DNA from 3 places in the Erwinia sp. 009765445 genome. Region 3 is predicted to be linked to each of the others. Evidence: predicted binding sites of a transcription regulator. Region 3 holds the regulator's gene; each other region holds the start of a gene.
What was found. The regulator CRP, encoded in region 3, controls carbon source genes, mostly activating them, when cyclic AMP is high. The targets are predictions, from matches to a motif close to ATGTGANNNNNNTCACAT.
Positions count from the first base shown of each region.

Region 1: the regulator CRP is predicted to act here: its motif matches at 1,963-1,980, upstream of deoC (deoxyribose-phosphate aldolase).
Region 2: the regulator CRP is predicted to act here: its motif matches at 2,061-2,078, upstream of rhaB (rhamnulokinase).

Region 1 covers NZ_JBYUWC010000003.1:269,955-273,519, reverse strand. Annotated here, with positions in the region: gene AC3Y5R_RS04670 (patatin-like phospholipase family protein) at 1-1,015, shown strand, start outside; gene AC3Y5R_RS04665 (TatD family hydrolase) at 1,012-1,788, shown strand; gene deoC (deoxyribose-phosphate aldolase) at 2,086-2,865, shown strand; gene deoA (thymidine phosphorylase) at 2,881-3,565, shown strand, end outside.
Region 2 covers NZ_JBYUWC010000002.1:105,960-109,524, reverse strand. Annotated here, with positions in the region: gene AC3Y5R_RS02530 (L-rhamnose isomerase) at 1-483, opposite strand, end outside; gene rhaB (rhamnulokinase) at 480-1,952, opposite strand; gene rhaS (HTH-type transcriptional activator RhaS) at 2,252-3,079, shown strand; gene rhaR (HTH-type transcriptional activator RhaR) at 3,088-3,565, shown strand, end outside.
Region 3 covers NZ_JBYUWC010000008.1:191,304-194,868, reverse strand. Annotated here, with positions in the region: gene AC3Y5R_RS10985 (phosphoribulokinase) at 1-718, shown strand, start outside; gene AC3Y5R_RS10980 (OsmC family protein) at 748-1,152, opposite strand; gene crp (cAMP-activated global transcriptional regulator CRP) at 1,463-2,095, shown strand; gene AC3Y5R_RS10970 (YccS/YhfK family putative transporter) at 2,154-3,565, shown strand, end outside.

The DNA.
Region 1 (3,565 bases), on a different contig from region 3:
GCCGCTGGCGTTAACTCCTTTTCGTCCGGGTAAACTGGCCCTGGTCTGCGAAGGCGGTGGGCAGCGCGGTATCTTCACCGCTGGCGTACTGGATGAATTTCAGCGGGCTGACTTCAATCCCTTCGATCTGATGCTGGGCACTTCTGCCGGAGCACAAAACCTCTCTGCTTATGTCTGCGGCCAGGCCGGTTATGCCCGGCGGGTAATCACACGTTATACCACCAGTAAACTGTTCTTTGATCCTCTGCGCTTTGTGCGCGGAGGACATCTGATCGATCTGGACTGGCTGGTGGACGTGACCGCGAAAGAGTTTCCGCTGGCGATGGCGGCAGGGGAGAAGATGTTTTCCTCGGGTCGTGAATTCTATATGTGTGCCTGCCGCAGCGACGACTACTCACCGGGGTACTTCGCGCCAACGGCGGCAAACTGGCTGAATATCATTAAAGCCTCCAGCGCGATTCCTGGTATGTACCGGCCCGGTGTCGATCTGGATGGGATCAGCTATCTGGATGGCGGCATTAGCGATGCAATTCCGGTGCGTGAAGCCGCCCGGCGTGGCGCTGAAACCATCGTGGTGATCCGCACGGTGCCTTCGCAGATGACGTATACGCCGCAGTGGCTGAAGCGTATTGAGCGCTGGCTCGGTGAAAGTGCGCTGCAACCATTGGTCAACATCATGCATCTTCATGAAGATAGTTATCGCCAGACGCAGGAATTTATCGAGAAGCCGCCCGGCAAGCTGAATATTATTGAAATTTTCCCGCCTCATGCGCTGGCAAGCATGGCGCTTGGCAGTCGCGTTACCTCGCTGAACCAGGATTATCATCTTGGCCGCCGCTGTGGCCGCTATTTCCTCGCCACTCTCGGCCAGTGGCTGCAGGAGAGTGACGCACTGGTCAGTCAGCAACCTGTGGTTCCTGCCGCACCGGTGGCGAATGAACCGGATCATCAGGGGATCATCCTCGACCCGCTGGCAGAAAATGACGCCGATTACGGTAAAGGCTCTCTGGCATGACACCCTCTTTCGTCGACACGCACTGTCATTTTGACTTCGAGCCGTTCTGTGGCGATGAAGAACAAAGCCTGCGGCTGGCGGCGGAAGCCGGTGTGGAGAAAATCATTGTCGTGGGTGTCGCGGCGGATCGTTTTAAAGGCGTGATGGCGCTGGCTGAACGCTGGCCGCCACTGTATGCCGCGTTGGGCACTCACCCGATGGCTATAGCGCAGCATGATGACTCGCACCTTGAGCTGCTCGAACGTTATCTGAAGCAGCAGCCGGAAAAGTTGGTGGCGATTGGCGAAATCGGTCTGGATCTCTACATCGACAATCCGCAATTTGATAAGCAGCAGGCGGTGCTGGATGCGCAGCTGCGGCTGGCCCGGGACTACGATTTGCCCGTTATACTCCACTCCCGACGGACTCACGACAAGCTGGCGATGCATCTGCGTAAACTCGATCTTCCCCGGCGCGGCGTGGTGCATGGTTTTGCCGGTAGTGAGCAGCAGGCACTGGCCTTTATCCGTGCGGGCTATGCCATTGGCGTTGGCGGTACCATCACCTATGAGCGCGCCACTAAAACCCGCAATGCCATTGCCCGCCTGCCGCTAAGCTCGCTGCTGCTGGAAACGGATTCACCGGATATGCCGCTGCAGGGCTTCCAGGGCCAGCCAAACCGCCCTGAGCGGCTCAGAAATGTCTGGCAGAGCCTGTGTGACATCCGGGAAGAATCCCCGCAGGAAATTGCTGAAACCCTTCGTGAAAATACCCGTCAGCTGTTTCGTCTCTGACTGGCTAAACTCTTAAATACCTCTTCCATCCTGAAACGGGCTGCCATCGCAGGGCATACTGTAACCTGCCTCTGTTATGCTGGGTGTGAAATGTTAAAATTATAACATTTTCTGCCGATCGATCCTGGTTCGCCTGTCTGTCAGGAAGGAGTGATGGCCGTCGCAGGGGTGCTTATGTGATATTGGTCACGCATAATGTACAATCTCTGCAATTGCATATTCATGTGTGTGAAATTTATCACAGATAACAACCTGTCTGGCCTGTTATTATTTTAACATTCTTCTGTGGAGAGCATTATGACCGACTTAACCGCAGCTGCCATCCGGGCGCTGAAACTGATGGACCTGACCACACTGAACGATGACGACACCGATGCGAAGGTGATCTCCCTCTGCCACCAGGCCAAATCTCCGGCAGGCAACACTGCCGCCATCTGCATCTATCCGCGCTTTATCCCTATTGCCCGCAAAACGCTGCGTGAGCAGGGCACGCCGGATATCCGCATCGCCACCGTGACCAACTTCCCTCATGGTAATGACGATATCGACATCGCCCTGGCAGAAACTCACGCCGCTATTGCTTACGGTGCCGATGAAGTGGACGTGGTTTTTCCTTACCGCGCTCTGATCGACGGTAACGATGAAGTGGGTTATGAGCTGGTCAGCGCCTGTAAAGAAGCCTGTGCCGATGCTGGTGTGCTGCTGAAGGTGATTATCGAAACCGGCGAGCTGAAAACTGCCGAGCTGATCCGCAAAGCTTCTGAAATTGCTATCGAAGCAGGCGCTGATTTTATCAAAACCTCCACTGGTAAGGTCGCGGTCAACGCCACGCCTGAAGTCGCAGAAATTATGATGAAGGTGATTGCTGAAATGGGCGTTAGGCACCAGGTTGGCTTCAAGCCTGCCGGTGGCGTGAAAACGGCTGAAGATGCTGCGGTGTACCTGAAGCTGGCGGATGAGATCCTCGGCAGCGAATGGGCCGATGCACGCCACTTCCGTTTCGGGGCCTCCAGCCTGTTAGCCAGCCTGTTAAATGCGGCGGGATTCTCCGGCGCGAAAAGTGATTCAGCTTATTAAACACCGGGGGGCGACGTGTTCCTGCCACAAGAAATTATTCGAAAAAAAAGAGATGGCCAGGCGCTGAGTGAAGAGGAAATCCGTTTTTTTATCAACGGAGTCCGTGATAATTCAGTCTCAGAAGGGCAAATCGCCGCGCTGGCGATGACCATTTATTTCCACGATATGACGCTGGCTGAGCGCGTGGCGTTGACCATGGCGATGCGCGATTCAGGGTTGGTGCTGAACTGGCAGAGCCTGGGACTGAACGGCCCGGTGGTGGATAAGCACTCCACCGGCGGCGTAGGGGATGTGACCTCGCTGATGCTTGGCCCGATGGTGGCGGCCTGCGGTGGCTATGTTCCGATGATCTCCGGGCGTGGCCTCGGCCATACCGGCGGCACGCTGGACAAGCTGGAAGCAATCCCTGGGTTTGATATCTTTCCGGATGATGAAGCTTTCCGCCGCATGATCAAAGAGGTGGGTATTGCGATTATCGGGCAGACCAACTCGCTGGCTCCGGCCGACAAGCGCTTCTACGCTACCCGCGATATTACCGCCACCGTTGATTCCATTCCGCTGATCACCGCTTCGATCCTCGCTAAAAAGCTGGCTGAGGGGCTGGATGCGCTGGTGATGGATGTGAAAGTGGGATCCGGCGCCTTTATGCCAACTTTTGAACAGTCAGAACAGCTGGCGCAGGCGATTGTCGGCGTCGCGA
Region 2 (3,565 bases), on a different contig from region 3:
GTGCTCGATCCAGAACTGGCGTACCTCTTTATTGGCACTGGACAGGGTGAATCCACTTTCACTCATCGGATGGGAGAAGCAGGATGGGTTGAAATCCAGCCCCAGCTTGTTGGCTTTCGCCCATTCCACCCAGTGGGCAAAGTGTTTTGGCTGGATATCGGTACGCTCCACCGGCGTATCGCTCTCCAGGTAGATCGCATGCAGATTCAATCTTTTCGGGCCTGGGATCAGCGACATCGCTTTATCCAGATCGGCACGCAGCTCCACGGCATTGCGGGCTTTGCCCGGATAATTACCGGTGGCCTGAATGCCGCCGGTCAGCGCTCCCTGCGGATTTTCGAAACCACGAACGTCATCACCCTGCCAGCAGTGCATGGAAATGGGCATCTTATCCAGCTGGGCCATTGCGGCGTTAACATCAATGCCGATCTCGGCAAAACGCTGTTTAGCCAGTTCAAAGGCCTGATCGATTGCTCGGGTCATATACATAGCTCCTTAGCCGTGTGTGTCAGTGACTGGAAAAGTGGCCAACTGCGGCGGTATACGTCACTGGCTTGTGGGTTATAAGTTTGTAAGAGGAAATTCTGTGCAACGATCTGACGAAAGTGCGACACGTCCCGCACATCGCCGCAGGCGATCAGCTGGCTGCCGATATTGCCCAGCGTGGAGGCCTCAACCGGGCCGGCGATAACCGGAATGCCGCAGACATCAGCACAAAGCTGGTTCAACAGCGGGTTCTGACAACCACCGCCAACAATATGCAACTGACTGAAGGTGTCGCCGCGAACCTGTTCCAGTTCTTCCAGCACCTGACGGTAATACAGCGCCAGACTGTCGAAAATACAGCGGGCCAGCGAGGCAGCGGTTGCAGGCAGCGGCATACCCTGTTCCATGCAGGCATCCTGAATTTCACGCACCATGCTGGCGGGGTTAATAAAGCGGTCATCGTTCGGGTTGACCAGCGAACGGCATGCTGGCTGGCCTTCTGCCTCTTTCACCAGTCCACACAGATCTTCGATCTGAAGCTCGTTGCAGACGCGCTGCAGCAGCCAAAGTCCCATGATGTTTTTCAGCACACGATAGCGCCCTTCTGCACCGCCTTCATTGGTGATATTGGCCGCTAGCGCCGCTTTGCCGTTGCAGGGTTCAGGGCTTTCAAAACCCATTAATGACCAGGTACCGGAGCTGAGCCAGGCGGCATTATTCCCTGGCACTGGTGCGGCAAGTACAGCACTGGCAGTGTCGTGAGTCGCCACCGCGATCACCGGTACGGATTGTCCTGAAGCCGTCTGCCAGTGACCCACTTTACGGCCAGGCTGAGAAGGCTTGCCGAACCAGTCCGGATTAGCACCGGTCCATTTCAGCAAATCAGCATCCCATACGCCGCTGTGGATGTTCAGTAACTGAGTCGTAGTAGCGTTGGTGTATTCCCAGTTCAGCTCACCGGTAAGCCGGTAATGGAAATAATCCGGGATCAACAGCGCGTGCTGCACGTCATCCAGCCATTCGGCTTTGCTCTCGCACAGCGCTCTTAGCTGGTAAAGAGTGTTAAATGGCAGGAACTGGATGCCCGTATGATGATAGATATTCTCACGACCCAGCTCCCGGCAGGCGCGGTTCAGCACGCCATGGGTGCGATCGTCACGGTAAGCAACCGGCAGACCAATGCGCTGACCTTCCTTATCCAGCAGCACGTAATCCACGCCCCAGGTATCAATCCCGATGCTGTCGGCCACAATACCCTGCGGCTCCAGCTTGTTAAGTGAGCTGACGATAAACGCTTCAAGCGCATCCACATCCCAGCACTGGTGATTGTCCACGGTGACCAGACTGTTTTTACTGCGGGCAACTTCTTCCAGTTGCAGTTTCCCGCTGGCGGCATTAAAGCGGGCCAGCATCACACGGCCGCTGGATGCCCCCAGGTCAATGGCAACACAATTTCTCATGCTCATGGCATTGGCTTCCTGTCAGTTCAATGCCTTCAGTCTAAAAGCCAGCAAATTTAGTACCTTCCCGCCACTGCCAGACGCTGCAACGGCCTGGCAGCACGGCAAAGGTGAACGTGAATCAGCTCACATTTTCATTTTTGCCTGCCGCCGGAACCGGATGTGACACGACACACAATTCTGCATTTCCGCCTGCCCGTTCTTGAAAAATCAGCTTCCGGGCTGGCTTTTCCTGTCGAAAATTCAAGGTGAAGGGTCAGGACCAGGCAGTAGACTGCGTCGACAGTGACTAACGAGGACAGATCATGACCGTGTTACATAGCGTGGATTTCTTCCCCGGTGGTGGGTTGCCGGTGGCGATTGAACCCCGAGCTCCGCAGGGTGCTTTTCCTGAGCATCATCACGATGATTTTCATGAAATAGTGATTGTCGAACAGGGGGCTGGCATTCATGTCTTTAACGGTGAACCTAAGCCATTGTGTGGCGGCTGCGTTTGCTTCGTCCGCGATCACGACCGCCACCTTTATGAGAAAACCGATCAATTGATCCTGACCAACGTGCTTTATCGCGGGCCGGAAGCCTTTCGCTTCATCACCGGTTTTCAACATTTGCTGCCGCAGGAGTGCGATGGCAATTACCCTTCCCACTGGCGCATCAGTAATAAAGTGCTGGAACAGGCAAAACAGCTGATTAACCAGCTGGAAAAGCCCAACGCGCCAATAACTCTGGAAAGCCATGCGGAACAGGAGATGCGTTTTATGCAACTGCTGGTGATGCTGCGTCGGGGTTGCAGCGAGCAGCCGGGCGATGACCAGAACGGCCGGATGTGCAGCCTGCTCGACTGGCTGGCCGACCATTACAGCGAGGAAGTGGACTGGGAAGAGCTGGCAGAGAAGTTTGCACTTTCCCTGCGCACGCTACACCGTCAGCTTAAGCAACAGACCGGTAGTACACCGCAACGTTACCTTAACCGTCTGCGCCTGTTGCAGGCCAGGCATCTGCTGCGCCACAGTGAAACACGCATCACCGATATCGCATTTCAGTGCGGATTTGGTGACAGCAATCACTTTTCCACACTCTTTAAACGCGAGTTCGGCACTTCTCCGCGTACCATCAGGCAAAATGACCTGTGAGGTGAAACGTGAGCGTGCCCCTTCGTCTGGCGAAAGCCGACTATTTTCCTTCAGAGCTGATGCCGGTGGCGGTTGCTGACCGCACCCCTCAGCCCTCTTTTCCCCCACATATTCATGAATTCAGTGAGCTGGTGATCGTCTGGCGTGGCAACGGGATGCATTTGATGAACGACCGGCCGTGGCTGATCACCTGCGGCGATCTCTTCTATGTTTGCCCTGATGACTGCCACAGCTACGAATCGGTCAATGAGCTGGTGCTCGATAACATCATCTACTGCCCTGATCGGTTTCGCCTTGGCCTGAACTGGTCACAATTTCTGCCGCAGGATGAGGCTGCCTGGCGGCTGACCATAAGGGGAATGGCGCTGGCACGCGGCGTGATCCAGCAGCTGTCACAGGAGAGCCGCAAGAGCGATCTGCTTTCCCGCCAGCTGACCGAGGCATTGTTCCTGCAACTGCTGTTGATTCTGCAGCGCCACCGCTACA
Region 3 (3,565 bases):
GATGGATATGGCAATCCGCAAAGCGCGCGATATGGGCCGACACATCAGTTATTTTGGCCCTGATGCCAACGACTTCGCGCTGCTGGAGCAAACCTTCCAGGAATACGGCAAAAGCGGCAGCGGCAAGTCGCGCAAGTATCTGCATACCTATGATGAGGCGGTGCCGTGGAACCAGGTGCCGGGAACCTTCACGCCGTGGCAGCCGCTGCCGGAGCCGACTGATGTGTTGTTCTATGAAGGGCTGCACGGCGGGGTGGTAACACCGCAGAACAATGTGTCACAGCATGTGGATCTGCTGGTTGGCGTGGTGCCTATCGTTAACCTGGAGTGGATCCAGAAGCTGGTGCGTGATACCAGTGAACGCGGCCACTCGCGTGAAGCGGTAATGGACTCGGTAGTGCGTTCTATGGAGGATTACATCAACTTCATCACTCCGCAGTTCTCGCGCACGCACATTAACTTCCAGCGCGTCCCGACCGTTGATACCTCCAATCCGTTCGCCGCACGGGGCATCCCGTCGCTGGATGAAAGTTTTGTGGTGATCCACTTTCAGGGACTGGAAGATATCGACTTCCCCTATCTGCTGGCGATGCTGCAGGGTTCTTTTATCTCTCACATCAACACGCTGGTGGTACCTGGCGGCAAAATGGGGCTGGCGATGGAGCTGATCATGGGGCCGCTGGTGCAACGGTTAATCGAAGGGAAGAAGATAGAGTAGTGCCCCGACAGTGCGGGGCTCGGGATATTTTACAGCTCAATCACTTCATAGCTGTGAGTGATCTCCACACCTTTGCCCAGCATCAGCGCAACGGAGCAATATTTTTCTGCTGAGAGATCGACAGCGCGGGACACAGCTTTATCGCCCAATGCGTTACCCGTTACGATAAAATGCAGATTGATATGGGTGAAGAGACGCGGAGCCTCTTCACGCCGTTCGGAGGTCAACTTAACCTCACAGTCTTTAACATCGTGACGGCCTTTTTGCAGGATTGAAACCACGTCAATCGCGCTACAACCGCCCGCTGCCATCAACACCATCTCCATCGGGCTGGGTGCTTTATCCCCTGAGTTGCCATCCATCAGCACCTGATGTCCTGATGAGGATTCTCCCAAAAAGGTCAGCCCTTCCACCCATTTGACACGTGCCTGCATAACAAACTCCTCTAATTCATTCAGTTAACACCAGATTACGCTTTAGCAACAAAAACGGCAATGCAGCAGATTTCGCACTATGCTGAAGCGAGACAACAGAAGACACTCGTGCAAAGCTGTGCTACAAACAAGGCTGTAATACTTTCGTCAGTACTCTACAAGCTTTGACGAAACGGAACGACATAACGAGCCTGGCTTCCCACAGAAGCCGAATAAATTTCCTGACAGGGAAACGCTTGACTATTTCAACGCCTGACAGGGAACTCTGCCCCTGTATTTAAGGCACGATGACAACAGAGGATAACAGCGAATGGTTCTCGGCAAACCGCAAACAGACCCGACACTTGAATGGTTCCTGTCACATTGCCATATTCATAAGTATCCATCCAAAAGCACGCTGATTCACCAGGGTGAGAAAGCGGAAACCCTCTACTACATCGTCAAAGGCGCGGTAGCGGTGCTGATCAAGGATGAAGAAGGCAAAGAGATGATCCTCTCTTACCTCAATCAGGGCGATTTTATTGGCGAGCTTGGCCTGTTCGAAGAGGGTCAGGAGCGCAGTGCGTGGGTACGGGCAAAAACCGCGTGCGAAGTCGCTGAAATTTCCTATAAGAAATTCCGCCAGCTGATCCAGGTGAACCCCGACATTCTGATGCGTCTCTCTTCGCAGATGGCGCGCCGCCTGCAGGTAACGTCCGAGAAAGTGGGCAATTTAGCTTTCCTCGATGTGACTGGTCGCATCGCGCAAACCCTGCTCAATCTGGCTAAACAGCCGGATGCCATGACTCACCCTGACGGAATGCAGATCAAAATCACCCGTCAGGAGATCGGCCAGATTGTTGGCTGCTCCCGTGAAACCGTTGGGCGTATTTTGAAAATGCTGGAAGATCAGAACCTGATCTCGGCGCACGGTAAAACTATCGTTGTCTACGGCACACGCTAACCGGCTCTGATCCTCGGCGCAACAGTCTCTGTTGCGCCTTTTTATTTGGTACGGAGTGATGTGGCGTCGAATCATTTATCACCCTGAAGTCAACTACGCACTGCGCCAGACGCTGGTGCTCTGTTTACCGGTTGCTATCGGATGGCTGCTGGGCGATTTGCAAAAGGGATTGCTGTTCTCCTTAGTCCCGGCCTGCTGCAACATCGCCGGTCTTGATACCCCGCATAAACGCTTTTTCAAACGCCTGATCGTGGGCGGTAGCCTGTTTGCCTCCAGCAGCTTTCTGATCCAGTACCTGGGTGCACACCAGGTTCCCCTGCCCGCTATTTTGTTCGTGATGGCGATGCTGCTCGGCGTGACCGGAGAGATCAGCCCGCTGCACGGACGACTGCTGCCCGGCTCGCTGATTGCGGCGATCTTCACCCTCAGCCTGGCGGGAAGGATGCCAATCTGGCAGCCGCCGATGCTCTACGTACTGGGCACGGTCTGGTACGGCGTCTTCAACTGGTTCTGGTTCTGGCTGTGGAAAGAGCAGCCGATGCGCGAAACGCTGAGCCTGCTGTATCGGGAGCTGGCCGGTTACTGTGAAGCTAAATATACCCTGCTGACTAAACTCACCGATCCGGAAAAAGCCCTGCCGCCGCTGCTGGCCCGTCAGCAGAAAGCGGTCGATCTGATCACCACCTGCTACCAGCAAATGCACATGCTGGCCGCCAATAACGATAATCATCACAAGCGGCTGACCCGCGCCTTTCAGGTGGCGCTGGATTTGCAGGAGCATATCTCCGTCAGCCTGCATCAGCCGGAAGAGGTGCAGAAGCTGGTGGAACAGAGCCACGCCGAAGCGGTGATCCGCTGGAACGCCCAGACCATTGCGGCCAGGCTGCGCGAGCTGGCAGACGATATCCTTTATCATAAGCTGCCTGAGCGATTTACCATGGATAAGCAGCTTCAGGCGCTGGAAAAAATTTCCCGCCAGCACCGGGACAATCCGGTCGGCAACTTCTGTTATTACCACTTCAGCCGCATTGCCCGCGTCCTGCGCACTCAGCGCCCACTTTATCAGCGCGACCTGATGGCCGACCGCCAGCGCCGTCTGCCGCTGCTCCCGGCCATAAGAAGTTATCTGTCGCTGACGTCCGCCGCGCTGCGCACCGCCGCCCGTTTTGCGGTGATGCTGACCTTTGCCAGCTCGCTGGCGCTGTTCTTTAACCTGCCCAAGCCCTACTGGATTTTGATGACGGTGATGTTTGTCAGTCAGAACGGTTACAGCGCCACCAGAGTCCGGATCCAGCACAGAGCGCTGGGGACCCTTGCCGGGCTGATTATCGCTGCCGTTACTCTGCGGCTGCAGGCCCCGGAGCCTCTGGTGCTGCTGGTGATGCTGGCAATCACCCTGATCAGCTACCTGTTTATCCGTAAGTTCTACGGCTGGGCGATGATTGGCTTTACCGTCACGGCGGTTTACTC